2 regions of the Blautia sp. NSJ-175 genome follow, and region 2 is predicted to be linked to the other one. Evidence: a T-box and tRNA genes for the amino acid it is inferred to sense, from the RefSeq annotation. Region 2 holds a T-box; the other holds one or more tRNA genes.
What was found. The T-box of region 2 lies ahead of thrS (threonine--tRNA ligase). A T-box ahead of a tRNA ligase gene usually reads a tRNA of that ligase, here a tRNA-Thr.
Positions count from the first base shown of each region.

Region 1: it encodes a tRNA-Thr, which carries the amino acid that the T-box ahead of thrS (threonine--tRNA ligase) is inferred to sense. The anticodon was not compared.

Region 1 covers NZ_JALIFQ010000007.1:228,418-239,626, forward strand. Annotated here, with positions in the region: gene MUB35_RS13455 (oxidoreductase) at 60-1,148, shown strand; gene bilS (flavodoxin family protein BilS) at 1,231-1,755, shown strand; gene MUB35_RS13465 (Zn-finger containing protein) at 1,761-2,168, shown strand; tRNA gene MUB35_RS13470 (tRNA-Thr) at 2,215-2,287, shown strand; gene MUB35_RS13475 (ABC transporter ATP-binding protein) at 2,560-3,696, shown strand; gene MUB35_RS13480 (ABC transporter permease) at 3,699-4,556, shown strand; gene MUB35_RS13485 (ABC transporter permease) at 4,553-5,353, shown strand; gene MUB35_RS13490 (polyamine ABC transporter substrate-binding protein) at 5,363-6,403, shown strand; gene MUB35_RS13495 (hydrolase) at 6,424-7,017, shown strand; gene MUB35_RS13500 (leucine-rich repeat protein) at 7,019-7,876, shown strand; gene MUB35_RS13505 (vWA domain-containing protein) at 7,936-9,303, shown strand; gene MUB35_RS13510 (ATP-binding protein) at 9,293-10,813, shown strand; gene MUB35_RS13515 (LytR/AlgR family response regulator transcription factor) at 11,100-11,209, shown strand, end outside.
Region 2 covers NZ_JALIFQ010000018.1:853-12,061, forward strand. Annotated here, with positions in the region: gene MUB35_RS22435 (glucosyltransferase domain-containing protein) at 1-1,209, shown strand, start outside; gene MUB35_RS22440 (alpha-N-arabinofuranosidase) at 1,346-2,848, shown strand; gene MUB35_RS22445 (undecaprenyl-diphosphate phosphatase) at 2,893-3,720, opposite strand; gene thrS (threonine--tRNA ligase) at 3,763-5,724, opposite strand; T-box leader at 5,784-5,978, opposite strand; gene sigG (RNA polymerase sporulation sigma factor SigG) at 6,091-6,870, opposite strand; gene MUB35_RS22460 (Gfo/Idh/MocA family protein) at 7,049-8,224, opposite strand; gene MUB35_RS22465 (sugar ABC transporter substrate-binding protein) at 8,589-9,920, shown strand; gene MUB35_RS22470 (carbohydrate ABC transporter permease) at 9,986-10,894, shown strand; gene MUB35_RS22475 (carbohydrate ABC transporter permease) at 10,906-11,209, shown strand, end outside.

The DNA of each region.
Region 1 (11,209 bases), on a different contig from region 2:
GTGCAGCGCCGGGGATATTCCGGCTGCTGCATTTTCAGATTGGATGGGAGTGGTTGGCTATGAAAAAACTATTTGAACCATTACAGATAAAAAATGTGCAGATAAAAAACAGAATTTGTTTTCCGCCGGTGGTATGCTATGCCTGGGGCTCCCGGGACGGCTATGTGTCACCGGAAAATGTGGAACATTACAGAAATGTGGCAAAAGGACAGACCGGCCTGATCATACAGGAGGCTACCTGTGTGGATAAGAACGGAAAGCTTGCCGAAAATCAGCTGGGCATCTGGGAGGACGGCCAGATCCAGGGACTTTCCCGGATCGTGGACGCAGTACACGGGGAAGGATGCCCCATCTTTATCCAGATCCATCATGCCGGTGTCTCAGGTCTGGATGGGGAGCTTGCCTGTCCCAGTGACTACAGCTTCTATAAAGATGGGGTCAAAAAAACAGGAAAAGAACTGACAACCGAGGAAATACATAAGATTCAGCAGGAATTTACAGACGCGGCAGTCCGTGCCTGGAAAGCAGGCTATGACGGTGTGGAACTGCACGGATGCCATCAGTACCTGATGTGTGAATTTTTTAACCGCTGGGTGAACCGCAGGCAGGACGCATACGGGGAACACGGAGAACGGTTCGCAGTGGAAATCCTGCGGGCCATTAGGGAAAGGGTGCCGGAGGATTTTGTGGTGGGAATCCGTCTGGGCGGATTTGAGCCAAGGCTGGAGGACGGAATCCGGCATGCCAGGATACTGGAAAAGGAGGGCATAGATTTTATTGATGTGTCCTATGGCTTTTCCGGTGAAGATGACCCGAAAGCACCGGTAGATTTTCCATATGAAAAATGTATCTACGCGGCAGCGGAGATCAAGCGTGCCGTGTCCGTTCCTGTATTTGCGGTAAATGGTATCACAAGCCCACAGATGGCCCAGGACGTATTGGAGCGCACCGATGTGGATATGATCGACATTGCGCGGGGGATCATTGTGAATTATAATTGGGCTAAAGATGCCATAGAAGGCCGGGATACAGGGAAATGTCTGCACTGCAGGCGCTGTCTGTGGTGCGAGAATCCGGAAACCTGTGCCGGCAGAAAAGTCCTTAAGAAAAATCTGAGAAGAAAAAAGGAATTTATAGACAATTTATAATTTTTAAGAGTCAGGAAATATCTATTTGTCTGTCATCGTGCTATTATTAATATATCGTAAAAATGAGAGAGGATGATACCACATGAAGACGCAGGTATTGTATAAGAGCAGAACGGGCAACACGGAAAAGCTGGCAAAGGCCATATTTGCAGCAGTTCCGGGCTCGGATAAGGACATTGCCCGGCTGGACGGGCAGACAGACTATGATATGGCGGACATTTATTTTATCGGTTTCTGGACAGACAGAGGAAGCGCCAGCGTAGAAGTGCTGGATTATCTGGGCTCCCTGCAGGGAAAGAAGATCGCATTGTTCGGCACCTGCGGAATGGGAGAAAGTCAGGAGTATTTTAAGAAGATTGAGGAGAACATCCGGGTTTTCATAGAGGATGACAATGAATATCTGGGCGCATTTATCTGCCAGGGCAAGATGCCGATTCAGGTCAGGGAAAAATACAACCGTATGAGAAACGGGGATAATGACAGGCAGATTGACACCATGATACGGAATTTTGATATGGCCATGCTGCATCCTGATATGGATGATCTGGAGCATGCGGCACAGTTTGTGAGCAAAATATATGAATCATTAGAGAAGGATGGGAATTAAGAATCATGAAAGAAAAATTTGCAAGGTTTATGGCAGGACGCTACGGCACAGACAGGCTGAACCAGTTTATGCTGATCGTACTTCTGGTCTGTGCTGTCATCAATATGTTCATCAGAAATGGATATGTTTCCATGCTGCTGACTTCCTGGGAGATTCTGCTGATCGTTTTTATTTACATCAGAATGTTTTCAAGAAATCTCACGAAACGTTATGCTGAGAATCAGAAGTATCTGGCTGTGGAGAACAAGGTACGCCATTTTTTCGGACAGAAAAAATATATCCAGCAGCAGAGAAAGGATTACCACATTTATTCCTGCCCAAACTGCAAGCAGAAGATTCGTATTCCGAAGGGAAAAGGCAAGGTAAGCGTGCGCTGTCCAAAATGTGGGACAGAATTTGTAAAAAATAGTTGAAATTTTCTCAAAATCGTGTATAATATCACTTGTGTGTGAAACACAAGCTGGAATAGCTCAGTCGGTAGAGCACTTCACTCGTAATGAAGGGGTCGTGAGTTCGAGTCTCATTTCCAGCTTTTCAGAATCCCGCAGATATGCGGGATTTTTTGTCTTTTCAGAGCTAAAAGCGCAAGGTCCCATAGCAGGACTTTACGCTTTCTTTGTTTTTCAGCGGGTTACACATTCGCCAATACTGCTCACAGCCAGCCAATATTTTAATAACAGAGAATAAAATGGATAAAATACATCTGAATTGCCCGCCGGGAATTGACAACGCCGAACATTTGTGCCATTATATACCAGAGATAGTTTAACAAATAACAATGTTAAGATTAGAAAAGGACACTACATGAACGATATACGACACCTGCAAGAAACTCCCGCGGATTCTGCAGTGGCAGATGCGGGAAAAGAGACGTTACTGGAACTTAAGGGGATAAGCAAGAGCTTCGGGACCACAGACGTGCTCAAAGATATTGACCTTTCGATAGAAAGAGGAGAATTCATCACATTCTTAGGCGCTTCCGGCTGCGGAAAAACCACAACTCTGCGTATCATTGCCGGGCTGGAAATGCCGGACAAAGGCCAGGTGATTCTGGAAGGCCGGGATGTGACCATGCTGGAACCCCATCAGAGGGATGTGAATACAGTGTTTCAGAATTATGCCCTGTTTCCCCATATGAATGTGGAGGCAAACATCGGCTATGGCCTGAGAATCCGTAAGGTTCCAAAAAATGAAATCAGGGAAAAAGTAAAGAAAATGCTGGATCTGGTTCAGCTCTCCGGCTATGAAAAGCGTATGCCATCAGAACTGTCAGGCGGGCAGAAGCAGAGGGTTGCCATTGCCCGCTCCCTGATCAACAGCCCAAAACTCCTGCTTTTGGATGAGCCTCTGGGCGCCCTTGATCTGAAGCTCAGAAGGGCTATGCAGACAGAGCTGAAGCGGCTTCAGAAGAAGCTGGGTATTACCTTCCTGTACATAACACATGACCAGGAGGAGGCGATCAACATGTCAGACCGTATTGTGGTCATGCGTGACGGTCAGTTTGAACAGATCGGTACCCCGGATGAGATCTATAACCGCCCGAAGACCAGCTATGTGGCTGACTTTGTGGGCAATGCCAATATAATCTCCGGTGTTGTGGAGCATATAGGGGAGGAGCTTACGGATATCCGGGTGAACAACTGCCTTATCACAGCAGGGACGGCGGACGGCCTGAAAAAAGGCGGCAGGGCTGTGGTGGCTGTGAGAAGGGAAAATATCAAAGTCTGCCGCGAGTGTAAAAAAGGTCTTCCTGCAGTGATAACCGATAAATCCTTTAATGCAGGACAGCTCCACATGGCCTTTAAACTGGAGGACGGCAGGGAAGTGGTTGCCAGCCATTACGGCATAGATACAGATCTGACGGTGGATCAGAAGGTCTGTGTGGGATGGGAGCCGCAGCACGCTGTCTTTGTGGATCTGGAAGATACACAGGAGGCGTGAGGATGGAGAAAAAGAAAAGATCAGGACTGTTTCTGACGGTTGCACCCCTCTATATCTTCACCCTTGTCTTTGTGGCAGGACCGCTGCTCTATATGATAGCCCTGAGCTTTGCCACAAACAGCGACGGATGGGGGACCCTGTGGAAATTTACCCTGGAAAATTATAAGAAGATCGCAGATCCTGTTTACCTGAAGAGCTTTTCCCAGTCCTTCCAGCTTGCGTTTACCAGCACCATCTGTATCACGCTGCTGGGATATCCCTTTGGCTATTTTATGGCAAAACAGTCGGCAAAATGGAAGAAGAGGATCATGCTGCTGATCATGGTGCCTTTCTGGACCAGTTCCCTGATCCGCATGTACGGATGGATCATCCTGCTCCAGGCAAAAGGCGTGTTCAATACGCTGCTTGTGAAGCTGGGCATCATTGAGGAACCGCTGAAAATCCTCTACTCCTATCCTGCAGTTGTCATTGGCATGATTTACGCGCTGCTACCTTTTATGGTGCTCTCCGTGTATTCCAGCGTGGAAAAAATGGACTGGTCTTTGGTGGAGGCTGCAAGAGATCTGGGGGCCAGCCGGGCCAAGGCATTTTTGACGATTACGCTGAAGCTGACGCTGCCCGGACTTTTGACGGGTGTGATCCTGTCCTTTGTGCCGTCCATGGGACTGTTTTTCATTGCGGATATTCTGGGCGGAAATAAAATCGTTCTGGTGGGCAGTGTGATCCAGGATCAGCTCACAAGAGGAAGCAACTGGCCCTTTGCGGCAGCGCTTGCCGTGGTACTTATGGTCCTGACTTCCATTATGATTTATCTGTACCGGAAAATTACCCACGTGAAAGATTTGGAGGGATTCTTTTGAGAAAAAAACATAAGCTGTCAGGCATTTATCTGGCCGTCCTGCTGCTCGTCATGTATCTCCCCATTGTGATGGTGGTGATATTTTCCTTTAATGAGTCCAAGCTCACAGCCAGCTTTACAGGATTTTCCCTGAAATGGTATGAAACACTCTGGCATGACAGAGATATTAAGGAAGCGCTGTTCAACAGCATACTTCTGGGCGTTATAAGCTGCGCCATCTCCGCAGTCATCGGGACTCTGGGTGCTGTGGGCATGGCCCGGGCGGATTATAAGACAAAAGGCATGATGGAGTATCTGTCCACAGTTCCCATCATGATACCCGAGATCATTCTGGGCATGGTATTTCTTGCCTTTTTCTCCTTATTAAACCTGCCTTTTGGTATGACAACCCTGGTAATTGCGCATACTACTTTTTGTATCCCCTATATATTTATGATGGTAAAGGCCAGGCTTGTGGGAATTGACCGGTCTTTGGAGGAGGCAGCCCGGGATTTGGGCGCATCCCAGATCAGGACGTTCTTTGACATAACGCTGCCGCTCATTATGCCGGCGGTTCTGTCCGGAAGTCTGCTGGCGTTTGCCATGTCTTTTGATGATGTGGTCATCAGTATTTTTGTAAACGGTCCAAGGCTCAATACGCTTCCGGTAAAGGTTTACACCCAGCTTAAGACAGGGGTGACACCGGAGATCAATGCGCTTTGTACCATAATTTTAGCGGCCATCGTACTGGTTCTCGGCATTTCTTCCCTGGTGCAGAAACGGCAGGAACGCAGGCGGGGAGAACTTTCAGAAAGATGAGGTAGAAATATGAAGAAAAGATTAGCAGCCCTTACACTTTGTTTTGCAATGGCAGCCTCCATGCTTGCCGGATGTGGTGAAAAAGAGGAAGATGACAACAAAGAACTGGTACTCTACACCTGGGAGGGACTGTTCCCCCAGGAAGTGCTGGATGGCTTTGAGGAAGAGACAGGAATCAAGATCATCAGCTCCAACTTCGACACAAATGAAACCATGCTGGAAAAAATTCAGCAGACAGACGGAAAAGACTACGACATTGTTGTGGGCGATGATTATATCATTGAACAGATCGTGAAGAACGGTCTGGCAAAAAAACTGGACAAGACACAGATCAGCAATTTCGGCAATATCAATCCTCTGTATCAGAGCCAGTTTTATGATCCGGACAATGAATATACCGTTCCGCACGGGGCAGGTATTCCTCTGATCGTGTATGACCCTGCGCAGGTTGACTTTGAAATCAAGGGATATGAGGATCTGTGGAATCCAAAGCTTGAGGATAAGATCGCCATGATCGGCAGCTACCGGGCAGTCAATGGATTTGTGCTTCAGACTATGGGGAAATCCATGAATGAGGAAGATGTACAGGTCATCGAACAGGCAGGGGAAAAATTAAAAGAGCTGGCGCCGAATATCCGTATGATCCAGGACAGTGATACACAGAACGCACTGCTGAACGGAGAGGCCAGTGTTGCCTATCTGTATACTTCCCAGGTGACAGCAGCCCTGGCAGAGAATCCGGACCTGAAGGTGGTCTATCCGGAAGAGGGACTGGGCTTTGGCATTATGAACCTGTTTATTCCCAAAAACGCACCGGATGAACTGAACGCCTATAAATTCCTGAACTATATTCTGGAGCCGGAAAACGCGGCGAAATGTTTTGATGCTCTCGGATATTACTGTACTACAAATGCGGCGGATGATCTGGTAAATCCCAACCTGGTAGTGCCGGATTCCGTGAAAAAGGGCGAGATCGTACAGAATGTAAGCGCAGAAGCCAACGAGGCATATGAGAAAAACTGGACAGAATTCAAAGCTGCATGTGACTAAGGAAAAAGGAGGTACATACAATGCAGACAAAAGTGACAAGAGAACAAGCGCTGGAGCTTCTGAAAAAATACAACAAAGAGGAATTCCATATCCTGCACGCTCTGACCGTGGAAGGCGTTATGCGCTGGTATGCCCAGGAGATGGGATACGGCGATGAGGCAGAGTTCTGGGCAATGGCAGGCCTGCTTCACGATGTGGACTTTGAGCAGTATCCGGAGGAGCACTGCAAAAAAGCGCCGGAGCTTCTTTCTGAGATCGATGCGGAGGAGGAGTTGGTACACGCGGTTGTGAGCCACGGATACGGCCTCTGCTCTGACGTGGAGCCGGAGCACCTGATGGAGAAAATCATGTTTGCCTCCGATGAGCTTACAGGCCTTATCTGGGCAGCGGCAAAAATGCGTCCCTCCAAAAGTGTCATGGACATGGAAGTCTCCAGTGTCAAGAAAAAATTCAAGGACAAGAGATTTGCCGCAGGCTGTTCCAGAGATGTGATAAAGGACGGCGCCGAGATGCTGGGATGGGAACTGACGGAATTATTTGATAAGACGATCCAGGCTATGCGTTCCTGTGAGGCTTCTGCTGCCCGGGAATGCGGGGAACTGGCAGCACAGTGATATGAAGGATAAATACAGTATGAATGCGGGCAAAAGGGATGCGGAAGCATCCTTTTTGCCTGCTTACCATTATTCACCCTGGAAAGAGGGAAGGACAAAAGAGGAACAGGAGGCCCTGCTTCTTGCGGAAGAGATGGAGATCGCGGACGGTGTGGAGGAGATTGGAAACTATACCTTCTACGGCTGCGGGAGGCTCAGAAGCCTCTCCTTTACAGATTCCCTGAAACGCATAGGGGGAGGCTCCTTCACGGGATGCTCCGCCTTACGTGAGCTTCATGTGCTCATGGGGGAAGGGGCAAAAAGCTGCATAATGGATGTGGCGGCGGAGACCTTTCATGAAGTGTTTGTGACCATCACGTTCAGGGAGACAGGGGACCGGGCGAAGCTGGTGTTTCCGGAATATTATGAGGAGGGTGTGGAGAACACGCCTGCCAGGATCCTGGAGACACATTTTCACGGTTCAGGCTATCGCTACCGCCAGTGTTTTACAGAAAAGCGGGTGGATTATCACCGCTATGACAGTCTGTTTGAAGTGGCAAAGGTATATGAAAAGCCGGAAATCCTCATTCCCATGGCTATGGGGCGCCTGATGTATCCCCGGGAACTGGGGGAGGAGGCGGGGAACGCGTATGCCGCATATGTAAGGGAGCATCTGAAGGAGGCAGGCGCGTATTTTCTGAAACGCCGGGAATGGCACAGTGCTCTGTGTTATCTGGCAGAGTACGCGGTGCAGAGGGCTGAGGAGATGGAACTGCTGTTGGGTTTGGCATCCGGATGCGGGATGACAGAGGCCGTGAGCCTGCTGATGGAGGAGAAGAGAAAACGGTTTGGCAGGGCTGTAAAGTCCTTTGAATTTTAAGATGCGGCGGCACATGTGATAGTGCCGGACGTGGATCGAAACAATAATGGAGTAAAAAAATGGCACAGGAAATGGAAAAACGTATCAATGAAGTGTGTATCAGAATCCTGGCCTCGTCCAGAAGTGAGCTTTATCTGCACATGCGATTCCTGGATGTGGCCCTCTCCGCCTTTTCCTATGTACAAAATCCGGAGATGGGGACTCTGGGTACAGACGGTGTGGGACTTTATTATAACCCTTCTTATCTGGGGGGCCTTTACCGGCAGGGTCGTGTTTTTGTAAACCGGGCGTATCTGCACATGGTGTTTCACTGCATATTTGCCCATCCGTGGAAAGATGTACGCCTGAGAAAAAAGCGGGCATCCAGACTGGTTGAAGAGGAGACGGCGGATCTTTTGTGGGAGGTCTCCTGTGATATTGCCAGTGAAGCCATGATCGACAGTATCCCTCTGCACTGTGTGCGCCGCCCGGCCTCTGTATTGAGGCGGGAGACGTATGCATCGCTTGGAAAGAAGCGCAGGGTTTTGAACGCAGAGGGGGTTTTTGGCGCCCTTCTGGAAGATAAGCCGGATTTGGAACGGCTTCAGAGGCTGAAAGAGGAGTTCTATGTGGATGACCACAGCCTGTGGAGCGGGGGAAAGAGAAGGGCACCCAGTCAGCGCCCGAAAGAAAACTGGGATGACATCCGCGATAAGATGGAAACGGAGCTGCAGAGCTTCGGCCAGGACTCTGCAGTCGGAGCTTCGGAGGGAATCTTGGAACAGATCAAGGTGGAAAACAGGGATTCCTATGACTACCGCAGGTTCCTGCAGAAATTCGCGGTGCTGAAGGAGGAGCAGCAGATTGACCCGGATTCCTTTGACTATGGGTTCTACAGCTACGGACTTTCCCTGTACGGCAATATGCCTTTGATCGAGCCTCAGGAGAGCCGGGAGGTAAAGAAGGTGGAGGAGTTTGTCATAGCCATTGACACCTCCATGTCCTGTTCCGGTGAACTGGTGAAAGCTTTTTTGAAGGAGACCTATTCTATTCTGAGGGAGACAGAGAGCTTTTTCAGGAAGATCAATATCCATATCATCCAATGCGATGAGGTGGTGCAAAGTGATGACAAGATCACGTCTCAGGAGGAACTTAAGGCCTATATGGAACATCTGGAGCTTCTGGGCCAGGGAGGGACGGATTTCAGGCCTGTTTTCACCCGGGTGGAGGAGCTGCTGGCGAAAAGAGAATTTACAAGCCTGAAAGGGCTGTTATATTTTACCGACGGAAAAGGGATATTTCCGCAGAAAATGCCGCGGTACGAAACAGCATTCGTGCTGATGCAGAAAGAATATGAAGAAATAGATGTACCTGCCTGGGCCATAAAAATATATCTGGACCAGGAGGAAATGGAAGCATACAAAGAGGGAATTACAGATGAACATTAAACGAGCAAAACAGGAGATCAAGGACGCTATAGAGGCATATCTGATCAAGGACGCCTATGGAGAATACTGCATTCCTTCCATCCGGCAGCGCCCCATTCTGCTGATGGGCCCTCCGGGAATCGGAAAGACACAGATCATGGAGCAGATCGCCAGGGAATGCGAGATCAACCTGGTATCCTATACCATTACCCACCACACCAGGCAGAGTGCCGTGGGGCTGCCTTTTATCAGGGAGAAGGAATACGGCGGGAAGCCCCATTCCGTGACAGAATATACCATGAGTGAGATCATATCCTCTGTGTATGACAGGATGGAGGAGACGAAGATAAAGGAGGGAATCCTTTTTATTGATGAGATCAACTGTGTGTCTGAGACGCTTGCGCCCACCATGCTGCAGTTTCTGCAGTGTAAGACCTTCGGCAATCAGTCTGTGCCCAAGGGCTGGATCATTGTAGCAGCAGGCAATCCTCCGGAGTACAATAAATCTGTCCGGGAGTTTGACGTGGTGACTCTTGACCGGATCCGCAGGATTGACGTGGAAGAAGATTTCGGCGTGTGGAAAGAGTATGCTTACAGTGCAGGTATCCATCCGGCTGTGATCTCCTATCTGGATATTCACAAAGATAATTTTTACCGCATGGAGACCAGTGTGGACGGGCGCATGTTCGCCACAGCCAGAGGATGGGAGGATCTGTCCCAGTTCCTCTATGCCTATGAAAAGCTGGGAAAAAGAGCGGACAGGGAAGTGGTGGGCCAGTATATCCAGCACGGGAAGGCGGCCAGGGATTTTGCCAACTATTTGGAACTCTTTGAAAAATACAGGACGGATTACCGGATCGAGGAGGTGCTGGCAGGCCGTTTTGAAAAATTTGCGGTGGATAAACTGAAGCTGGCGTCCTTTGATGAAAAATTCAGTGTGGTGGGACTGCTTGTGGGGCATCTGGGTACCAGATTTTACGCGTACTATGAGATGGACCTGTATGTAACGACCCTCTATGAGAAGCTGAAGGGCTGGAAGCGGGAGATGGGGGAAGGCACATCGCCTTCCGCATCACTTGCGCTGCTTCTTGACCGGGAGCAGGCGGATTATGAGAAGAAAGAAAACGCGGGTCAGTTTACAGCTCCCGCGCGCCATGCGGCTGTGAAAACTATAGGATTTTTAAAAGCGCGGTTAAAAGAGGCTGAGGCCGGTGAGAGGGAGGGCCTGGTGCCGGAGGAGATATTTACCGGTGCGGCCGGTTATTTTGGGCAGGAATCCGCCAAACGGGAGAACATGGTCCTTGAGACCGGCGGTGCCCTGCAGAATGCTTTTGATTTTCTGGAGCTGGCGTTTGGGGACAGTCAGGAGATGGTGATCTTTATCACAGAACTGAACACAAATCCCTACAGCATTCAGTTTATCAGTGAAAACGGATGTGACAGCTATTATAAATACAACAAAAAACTTCTCTTTGAAGAGGAACAGAGGAACATTTTAAAAGAGTTGGATGACATTGAGAACGACTTATAAACACCTGGCGGGACAGTGAAGAGTGAACAATAACATCTTGTGATACTGTTCACTGCGTGCCCAGTATCACGCTTCGCGATGCACAGATATGCAGCATTCTGCTCCATATCGCGCTGGCTGTCTCGGGATTTTCATGCCTTCGGCCTGAAAACACCTCGCGGGACAGTGGAGTGTGAACAATAACATCTTGTGCACAATTTTCTGTACCCTGTGCCGCATGTATTGAGCAGAACAGAGGACAGGGCTATAATAAATAAAAGCAGATGAAGACGACAGGAGGAGAAAGATGCGTATCGCAGTGTGTGATGATGACGAGACTGCAGTATCTTTTTTAAGAGAACTGATAGAGACGTATCCGAAACAGAAACTCTGCGCGGACGGATACAGCAGCGGGGA
Region 2 (11,209 bases):
ACGGCCTATTATGCTTCACTGCCGTTTGTGGTGGGAGAGATTCTTTCTTTTTCCATGTTCAATCTGCAGGTGTGTACAGCAATGGTGGCTGTGGCTTTTGGGTTTGTGTACAGTATCCGGTTTGTGGAGGGCAGGGGGAAAAAGGATGCAGGTCTTGCATTTTTGCTGCTGCTGTACAGTTTTGCTATTTATCAGGCATTGATCTGTGTGTATGTGACAGGGGTGGTGGCTTATTGTCTTCTAAAATTTGTGAAGAGGGAAGAGAAGGGGCTGCTGCGGTTTATTGTGACCTGTGCGGTGCTCTGCGCTGCGGCTGCTGCGGTATATTATGGGATTGATATGATCATCTGGCATTTTTCAGGGACTGCCGGGTATCTGGAGGAGAATTATATCGGCTGGTTCAGTGAGAACTGGAAGGCAATGTTCGCGGCTTCCGTTTTCAATGTGGGCAGGGTCTCTTTTTCCATTCCCTATGAGGGAGAATATATTTACGGCGGAGAGGTGATCCGCTGTGTGACAGTGCTCTTTGTAATCTATGCTGTCTGGCTGCTTTTTAGGCGCAGAGGGGCAAAGGATAAGCTTGGGGTATTTTTCTATACGGTTGCTCTTTGTATTGCACCCTTTGTTATGTATCTGCTTTTGGCAACCTACAAGACCCATGGCAGGATGCTTCTGGCAATTCCCCTGGCGGGTGCTGTGCAGATTTATCTTATATTCAGTGCGATCAGGAGAAATGTGGTAAAGAAGGCCATGATTGTGCTTGTGTCTTATCTGCTGTTTCTGAACGCGCGGAATATGAATATGATCTATTATTATGGAAGTATTGCCTATCAGAGGGATGTGACCACAGCGTCCCAGCTCATGTATGACATCCAGAGAGCAGGCATGGACTACCACGCAAAGCCCATAGCTTTTGTGGGGATGGTACAGCCGGACGAGCTGCCTGTTCAGAAGTCGGATACACTGGGCGGCTCCATTTTCGCCTGGGATGAGGGAAATGTATCCAGAATGAAGGACTTTCTCCGAACACAGGGGTACGCAGTGACAGCGGCATCTGCAGAGATGATCGGAAGAGCCGCAGCGGAGGCGGAATCCATGACCTCATGGCCGCAGGAGGGCAGTATCCGGGAAGTGGATGACATGATCATTGTAAAATTCTCACAGCCCACGGAAAAATGGTACAGTGTAAATAATGTAGTGACAGAATAATGCGGATGACCGCAGTGTGAAGAACAAACGCACTGCGGTCATTTTTTTCGGAAATGATTAAAAAACAAATTGTATTGAAGTGCATACAAGTGATACTCTATAGGTAAGAACTTTACGAGGAAAAGGAGCATTCAGGATGACAAAACTGGTGATTAACCCAAAGGTAAAAAAAAGTAAAATACATAAGGAGATTTACGGACATTTCTCTGAACATCTGGGAAGGTGTATCTATGAGGGGCTGTATGTGGGAGAGGACTCCCCCATCCCAAATGTGAACGGTATGCGGACGGATGTAGTGGAAGCCCTGAAGGAAATGAAGATTCCGGTGCTGCGCTGGCCGGGAGGATGTTTTGCGGATGAGTATCACTGGAAGGACGGAATCGGGCCGAAAGAGAGCAGAAAGAAAATAATCAATACCCACTGGGGCGGTGTTGTGGAGGACAACAGCTTTGGAACCCATGAGTTTTTTGAACTATGCCGCCAGCTTGGCTGTGAAGCCTATGTAAACGGAAATGTGGGGAGCGGGACTGTGCAGGAAATGTCAGAGTGGGTGGAGTATATGACCTTTGACGGTGTTTCTCCCATGGCAGACCTGAGAAAGGAAAACGGACATGAGGAGTCCTGGGACGTGGCGTTCTTCGGTGTGGGAAATGAAAACTGGGGCTGCGGCGGAAATATGACGCCGGAGTATTACGGCAATGAATACCGCCGTTACCAGACTTATGTGAGGGATTATAAGGCAGATAAAAAGATTTACAAAATTGCCTGCGGAGCAAATGTGGATGATTATGAGTGGACAGAGGGTGTGATGCATACCTGTTTCCGCCACAGCCAGCCTTTCCAGCATGGATTTATGGATGGCCTTTCCCTGCATTATTACACGCATCCGGAGGGATGGGACATCAAGGGAAGCGCTACGGATTTTGACGATAAGGCGTGGTACAAGACGCTGAGCAAAACACTTTATATGGAAGAGCTGATCAACCGTCACGGTGCCATTATGGACAAGTATGACCCGGAGAAGAAGATTGGAATGATCGTGGATGAGTGGGGGACCTGGTTTACCGTGGAGCCCGGCACAAATCCGGGATTCCTTTACCAGCAGAACACCATGAGGGATGCGCTGGTGGCAGGCATCAACCTGAATATTTTCAACAAACACAGTGACCGTGTCCATATGGCAAATCTGGCCCAGCTTGTGAATGTTCTCCAGTCTGTGATCCTGACAGAAGGGGAGAAGATGCTGCTGACACCGACCTACCATGTATTTCATATGTATAAATACCATCAGGATGCGGATCTTCTGGAAAGCCGTATCGACACAAAGACCATAGGAGCGGAGGCGGAGTATCAGGTGCCGAACCTGACAGAGTCCGTATCAGTGGATGCGGAGGGAGTGATGCATATAACAATCACAAACCTTTCCCTGGATGAGGATTACGATGTGGATGCACTGATCCTGGAAAAACCTGTGACAGAGGTTAGAGGAGAGATCCTGGCGGAAGAGATGCATGCCATGAATACTTTTGAGGAGCCGGAAACTGTTAAGGTGAAAGAGTTTAGAGATGTGAAGATCACGGACAAAGGAATTGCGTTTACCATACCTGCGTGCAGCGTGCTGCATCTGGCAGTAAAATAAGAGAAAAACAGGGCGTTTTCCATGGGGAAAGCGCCCTGTCTGCGTCATCCAAGGAAGGCAAAATAGAGGATGACGATCATGCCGAGTATGATACGGTAGACACCGAATATTTTAAAGTCATGTTTTCTGATGTAGCCCAGAAGCATGCGGATGGCAAAAATGGATACGATAAAGGAGACAAAGGTTCCGATTATCAGGAGAATCCATTCTTCACCGGAAAACATGCCTGTTTTCAGGAAATATTTCAGCAGCTTCAGACCGCTGGCGCCGGCCATGACCGGTATGGCAAGAAAGAAGGAAAATTCACTGGCTACATAACGGGAGCAGCCCAGAATGACAGCGCCCAGGATGGTTGCGCCGCTTCTGGAGGTTCCGGGAATTGCCGCCAGCACCTGGAAACAGCCGATGAAAAAGGCTGCCTGATAGGTAAGTGCCTCCAGAGAATCCATTGTCGGCTGTTTTTTTCTGCTCTCAATGACAAGAAAGGCAATACCGTACAGGATCAGGGTTGCAGCGATTATGTATACACTGGACAGATAGTCCTCCAGAACCGTATCAAGGGGCAGTCCCGCAATCACGATGGGAATACATCCCACAGCCACCTTTTTCCACAGTGTGTAGGTCTCCTGTTTTTCAGCGGTACTTTTCTTTGGAGAAAAGGGGTTCAGCTTATGGAAAAACAGGACCAGAACAGCCAGTATGGAGCCGAACTGGATCACCACTTTGAAGACTTCAAAAAATTCCGGTGTGGAGGTCATGGGCCAGATATTGTCAAACAAGATCAAATGCCCTGTGCTGCTGATGGGCAGCCATTCTGTGATACCCTGTATGATACCGAGAATGACCGCCTTTAAGATTTCAATAAAATCCATGAATATTTTTCCTTTCTGTGATGCCCGTCGTGAGTCGTGAGATTACTGGTTGTTTGGTGTTTCGATGCGGCGGATTTCCTTTGTGCGGATTTCCTTGCAGAGAGCATCAATGAAATCATCCAGGGATTTCTGGCCTTCATCACCAAGGAAACGGCTTCTGACTGCCACTTTTCCTTCTGCTTCTTCCTTTTCGCCCACAACGATCATGTAAGGAACTTTTGCGAGCCTTGCCTCACGGATCTTGTAGCCAATCTTTTCGGAACGCTCGTCTATGGTGCAGAGGATACCGTTTTTCTTTAACTCGCTTTCTACTCTGACCGCGTAATCCTGGTATTTTTCAGAGATGGGAAGGATGCGGACCTGTTCCGGGCAGAGCCAGGTGGGGAACATGCCGGCATATTTTTCAATGAGCCATGCCAGAGTCCTCTCATAGCAGCCGATGGAGGTTCTGTGGATAATGTACGGGCGGACTTTTTCTCCGTTCTGGTCAATATAGTACATGTCAAACTGTTCAGCCAGCAGTGCATCCCACTGTATGGTGATCATGGTATCCTCTTTGCCGTATACATTTTTGGCATTGATATCTACCTTGGGGCCGTAGAAGGCGGCTTCTCCCACATCCTCCACAAATGGAACATCCAGTTCCACTAAAATGCTGCGGATATGCTGTTCCGTCTGTTCCCATACCTCGGCATCGCCGATATACTTTTCTGTATTTTCCGGGTCCCATTTGGATAAATGATAAGTCACATCATCCTGAAGGCCCAGTGTGGTCAGGCATTTCTTGGCAAGCGCCAGACAGCCTTTGAATTCTTCCACCATCTGATCCGGGCGGACGATCAGGTGGCCCTCCGAGATGGTGAACTGGCGGACACGTGTCAGGCCGTGCATTTCGCCGGAATCCTCGTTTCTGAACAGTGTGGAGGTCTCGCTGTAGCGAAGAGGCAGGTCGCGGTAGGAGCGCTGTCTGGATTTATATACATAATACTGGAAGGGGCAGGTCATGGGACGCAGAGCAAACACTTCTTTGTCCGTCTCCTCATCTCCCAGAACAAACATGCCGTCTTTGTAGTGGTCCCAGTGACCGGATATCTTGTATAAGTCACTTTTGGCCATGAGGGGTGTCTTGGTACGGATATAGCCCCAATTGTTGTCCTCCTCATCCTCGATCCATCTCTGGAGTGTCTGGATGATCTTAGCGCCTTTTGGCATCAGCAGGGGAAGGCCCTGTCCGATCACATCAACGGTGGTGAATAATTCCATTTCACGTCCAAGCTTGTTGTGGTCACGTTTTTTGATCTCTTCCAAGTGCTGGAGATATTCGTTCAGCTCATCCTTTGTGGAAAAGGCGCTGCCGTATATTCTCTGCAGCATGGGTTTGCTGGAATCCCCTCTCCAGTAAGCACCTGAGGAGGAGGTCAGTTTAAACGCTTTGATGCCTTTTGTGTTCATAAGATGAGGTCCTGCGCACAGATCAACGAAATCTCCCTGGGAGTAGAAGGAAATCTCAGCATCTGCGGGAAGGTCTGTGATCAGTTCCACTTTGTAGGGTTCTTCTTTTTCTGTCATGAGGCGGATGGCCTCCTCTCTTGGGAGAGTGAAGCGTTCAAGTTTGTTTCCTTTCTTGATGATCCGTTTCATCTCTTTTTCCAGTTGGTCAAGGTCCTCTCTGGAAAATGGTTCTGCCTCAAAGTCATAGTAGAAGCCGGTGTCGATTGCCGGCCCGATTGCCAGTTTGGCATTGGGAAACAGATGTCTGACAGCTTCAGCCAGTACATGAGAGCAGGTATGGCGGACAACACGAAGTCCTTCCGGATCTCTGGCTGTGAGAATGTTCAGGCTGCAGTCCTTGTGGATGACAGTTCTTAAATCCACAATCTGACCGTCCACCTGGCCTGCGCAGGCAGCCCGTGCCAGTCCTTCGCTTATGTCAAAGGCAATGTCAATGACTGATTTGGACTCCGTATATTCTTTTACGGAGCCGTCTTTTAATGTGATCTTCATTCTTTTTTCCTCCATGAGTAATTGATTAAATAAAAAAACCCTGAACAATCCTAAGACTGTTCAGGGACGATAAACAAGATACCGCGGTTCCACCCTTTTTGCAAATACCACTCATTCAGACGATAACGGTGTCGGCCGGACTTTATTAAAGCCGCTCCAGGGTGGTCTTCAAATGTTTCCCCATAGAATGCTCACACCGTATGCATTCCTCTCTGCATGGATAGACATTTTACTCTTCCTGTCTACGCGTTGGATCATATGGCAGAATGCAGCGGCAGACCTGTTGAAAGGCTGCGGATACATTCTGAATTGGTGTTTAGCATATCATCTATGGGCGTGAATGTCAAGTCAGGAGCGTGAGGATTTTCAGGGACGGAGATAGTTTTTCATGTTTTTCAGCGCGTGCTTTTCCAGACGGCTGACCTGAGCCTGGGAGATGCCGATTTCCCGGGCAACCTCCATCTGGGTTTTTCCTTCGTAGAAACGCATTTCGATAATGTGTTTTTCCCTGTCATCCAGGCGTTTCATGGCCTCCTTCAGGGACAGATCCTCAATCCAGTTTTCCTCTCTGTTCTTTTTATCACTGATCTGATCCATAACATACAGGGTATCCCCGCCCTCTGTGTATACAGGTTCGTAGAGGCTGACCGGGCTTTGGATGGCATCCAGGGCATAGACAATGTCTTCTTTTTCAATGCCAATCTCCTCGGCAATCTCATTGATGGTAGGCTCTTTGAGATTTTTCTTGACGTAATTTTCTTTGGCATAGATGGCTTTGTACGCTGTGTCCCGGAGAGAACGGCTGACCCGGATAGAGTTGTTGTCGCGCAGATACCTGCGGATCTCACCGATGATCATGGGAACCGCATAAGTAGAAAATTTCACGTTCAGTGTCGTGTCGAAATTGTCAATGGCCTTCATCAGCCCAATGCAGCCAATCTGGAAGAGATCATCTACATTTTCGTTGCTGGCGGAGAAGCGTTTGATGATACTGAGCACCAGCCTCAAATTTCCCTTGATATATAATTCTCTGGCTTCCGTATCTCCCTTTTTGATCCGCTCGAACAGAATGTCTTTCTCTTCATTGGTAAGTACAGGGAGTTTGGAAGTGTTCACACCGCATATTTCAACTTTATTAAGTGCCATTGCAAGAATCCTCCTGGAAATTTTAATGTCTAGTAAAATGATTCTCACCTGGTGCGGACAATATACGACAACCTGGAAAATTTAATAAAGTTTTAGCCCTTGACAATTCAGAAAAACAGATATAAAAACCCCTTGTTTTCAACAAAATTGTTTGGAAAACAAGGGGTTTGGGTTATGGTTAAAGCTGTTCAAACCGGGGAATGGTAATCACTTCCCCGCCTTTCATGGCGGATTCATGTGCACAGATTCCGGTGCCGGTCCAGTAGGCGCCCATGATATCATCGATGGCGGGTTTTCGGTCTTCCAGGATGGAACGGACGAATTCATGTACCAGGTGGGGGTGAGAACCACCGTGTCCGCCGCCTTGCTTAAAAGAGAGGTGTGTATTTTCATTGTTGTAAACCGTATTGGTGGTGAAGGATGCAATCTCATCAGGTAGAAGGTGAGCATAATCAGGTATCCTGACCCGTTCCTCCAGAATTTCTCCGCCTCTGCTGGATTCTTCTTTTTCTTCATTCAGGATATCCACTTTCTGCAGTGCTCCTGTTCTGGTGTAGATGACAGGATCTTCCTCTGCAAGCTGCTGCCACTCAAAGCTTTTATTCTCCCCATATACACGGAAACACTCAGAATAACTTCTGGCAACTCCGTATAAAAAGCGCTCCATCTCAATTGTGATATCACTGTCCTGAAGGGTGATAAAGGCTGCTTCAAAAGCGTAAGGGCATCCATACGGTTCTTCCAGTTCGCGGCGGACTTTACCTGAACCTCTGGCGTATACTTTTTCCGGCAGATGTCCCGCAAGCATCAGACACGGTGCAACCGCATGGGTGGGATGCATAAGGGGAGGAAAACCTTTCCAGTAATCAGGCCAGCCTTCCATATCCTGATAGTGGGCGCATGTCATGTACTGCAGACGACCAAGTTCCCCTTTCTCATACAGTTCTTTCAGATAGAGAAATTCCCTCTGGAAGATGGTGGTTTCCATGAACATATAATTCTTGCCTGCGGCCTTTCTTGCGGCAATAACCTGTTTTAATTCCTCCAGGCTCATGCCCATGGGGATTGTGCAGCCGCAGTGTTTTCCTGCATTCAGCACCCGTACAGAAAACGGTGCGTGTGTGGAAGGCGGCGTCACCAGATGGACGGCATCGATCTCGGGTATATCCAGTACATCCTGCAAGTCAGTGAAGCACTGGCTTTGGGGGATGCTGTACCGTTCTCTGGCAAGGTCCAGAAGTTTTTGATTTTTGTCTACAACATAGACCTTATCCACATCGGGATGCCTGCAGTAGATGGCAACGAATTCCAGTCCAAAGCTCAGCCCAACCAGGGCTACATTTAATTTTTTCATATTCAAAGTCCTCCTTTTCTTCTGTACATAAGATTTTAGTCCAGATACACGTATCAGGGAATGAAGATAACTTTTGAATCAGAGCGAAATAATCGAAAAAACAGACAGGTTTTTTTGCGGATCAGTACATATTTTATTTTTAAGCCGTAAAAAACTTAAAAATACAACAGGTGGAAAAAAGATAAGGAATTTGAAAATTTTTTAAGAAGGAACGGTAAAAAGTCAAATAATATATTTATTCTAAAAATAACAGGGATATGTTTTAATGTGTTTATAGCAATTCCGAAACAGCCGGCGTTTTGAAAATGCAAAGAAGGGTACAGTAAACCGTTAAAAAATTGTAAGGAAAAGAAGGTATGAAGGTATGAAAAGAAAAAAAGTGACAGCCGTACTGATGGCGGCAGCAATGATATTAGGGACCACAGCGTGCGGTAGTTCCGACAGTGGTCAGGAGAACAAGAAAGAAGAAAGCACCGAGAATGAAAAAAAGGAAGACAGCCGGGAGAACAGTGATAAGGGAGATTCTGCAGAGATTACACTTCTTATGACAAATGACTGGGTTGATGAATCCACGGACCTTGGCGGGGAGTTTACAAAGACTATCAGGTATTATGAGGAGGAACATCCCGGTACAAAAATCACGCTGCAGGGAGCTTCCCAGCAGGATATTAAGGAATCTTTTCAGACAGCGGCCCTGGCAGGCGGCGGTGCAGATATTGTGATTATGGATAATTCAGGACATGCCATTGATTTGGCGGCAATGGGTCTTCTATATCCTTTGAGTGAACTGGCCACGCCGGAGGATCTGGTTTCCCAGTATCAGGAAGGGCCGCTGAATTCCGGTAAGTTCCAGGGAGAATATTACTCGGTTCCCTGGTACATGGACTGCTGCGGTCTGTACTATAACAAGGAACGTCTGGATGAACTGGGACTCTCAGTTCCCACAAACTGGGAAGAGCTTTCCGATGCCCTTGAAAAAGTGAAGGAGGCCGGATACGGCGGAATCATCACCTATCAGAGTGCATATGCGTTTTATTCCTTCTTCTATCAGAATGAATGCCCGGTCATTGATACCAGCGGTGAGACACCATCTGTGGTGATCGATAATGAACAGGGGAAAGAAGCCTGGGACTATATCTGCAGCATGATTGAAAACGGAGGGCTGGTAGAATCATTTAAAGAGGCCACAACATGGGATAAGGTTTATGAAAGCTTTGCCAATGGAGAGGCCACCTTCCTTCTGGGCGGGGACTGGTGTGCAAACGGTGTTGACGGCATCAATCCTGATCTGGATTATGGGATCACCACCATGGTGGAAGGAAAGACACAGGCAACCGTACTGGGAGGCTGGACCTGGAATATCAACGCTAACAGTAAGAACCCGGAATTGGCATATGATCTGATCCAGTACATCAATTCCGAAAAAGGAGATCCGATTCTGGCAGTCCAGGGAAAGATTTCCGCACGTAAGGATTTTGATTATGCAAAAGCGCTGGAGGGAAAAGAACGCCTGAAGGTATTTACAGATGAGTTCCCATATACCTGTGCCCGTCCGGCTGTTATCAATGAAAAGGCCATCGACGAACTGATCACCAATGCAATCCTGGAGGTGGATTACGGAAAGGCAACAGCAGAGGAAGCGCTTAAGTCCCTGACGCAGAAATTAAACGAGAACATTGCATCTAACTATAAGTAGACAAGAAAGCGGGTTATCGTCTCTCCGGCGCAGCCGGGGAGAGCTGCCCGTCCTGAGGTGGGATTATGGGAAGAAAACAAAAAAGGGCGGGACTGGAACTGAAGAAAAACTGGCCTGGGTATCTGCTTCTGGCACCGGCAGTTGCGGCAGTCCTGACCCTCTCAATCTATCCGCTGTTCCGCGGTATTTATCTTAGTTTTGTCAATTACAATCTGGTTCGTCCAAAGGACAGTATCTTCAATACCTTTGCAGGACTGGAAAATTATAAGAATATATTTGCCAACAAGATTTTTCTGCAGTCTATCGGAAATACAGTAAAATGGACACTGGTGAATCTTGTGATACAGCTTGTGGCAGCCATGCTGCTGGCGCTGGCACTGAATATGAAACTGAAAGGAAGGTCTGTATACCGCACTTTGATTCTGGTGCCCTGGGCTGTTCCGCACGCGATTGCGGCAATGACATTTACCTTTTTATATAATGCAAATGTGGGAATCATCAACATACTTGCCGTAAAGTTAGGAGCTATCACGGAATCCATCTCCTGGCTTGGAAATATCGGCTCTGCCTTCTGGTGTGTGGTTCTTGTGGCAATCTGGAAGGGGATTCCGTTTCAGATGATATTTATTCTGGCTGCGCTGCAGGGCATTCCCGGTGATGTATATGAGAGCGCTGAAATTGACGGGGCCAGCCGTTTCCAATGCTTTTGGAGAATCACGCTGCCTATCATCAAGGAACCGCTGGCAATAGCCACAATCCTGAATCTTATAGGTATTGTGTCCTGCTTTAACACCATCTGGCTGATGACCGGCGGCGGCCCCCTGTACAGTACGGAGATACTTTACACCTTTGCCTACCGTGAGGCCTTCATCAACCATAACTTCGGTACAGCAGCGGCGGCGTCTGTGATCTTATTTATTTTCATGGCAGTATTTTCCGGGATATATCTGCGCATGGTAAGTGAGAAAGAGTAGAGGAGGGGCAAATGCTGAATAAAAAACAGAAAAAGAATATCAGAATGGCAGGTGCTTATATCTTTACAGTTCTGATGGTATTTATTGCTGTGGCGCCGTTTGTGTACGTTGTGCTGACAGCGCTGAAAACACAGGAGCAGATATATGATCCAAAGCAGATTATTCCTACATATGTGACATTTGAAAATTTCCGCCATGTGATTTTTGAATCAAATTTTGTCAGATATTTTATGAACAGTATATTTATTACGGCAGTGACAACGGTTATTTGTATGGTATTGTCTGTCATGGCTGCATATGGGCTGACAAGGTACC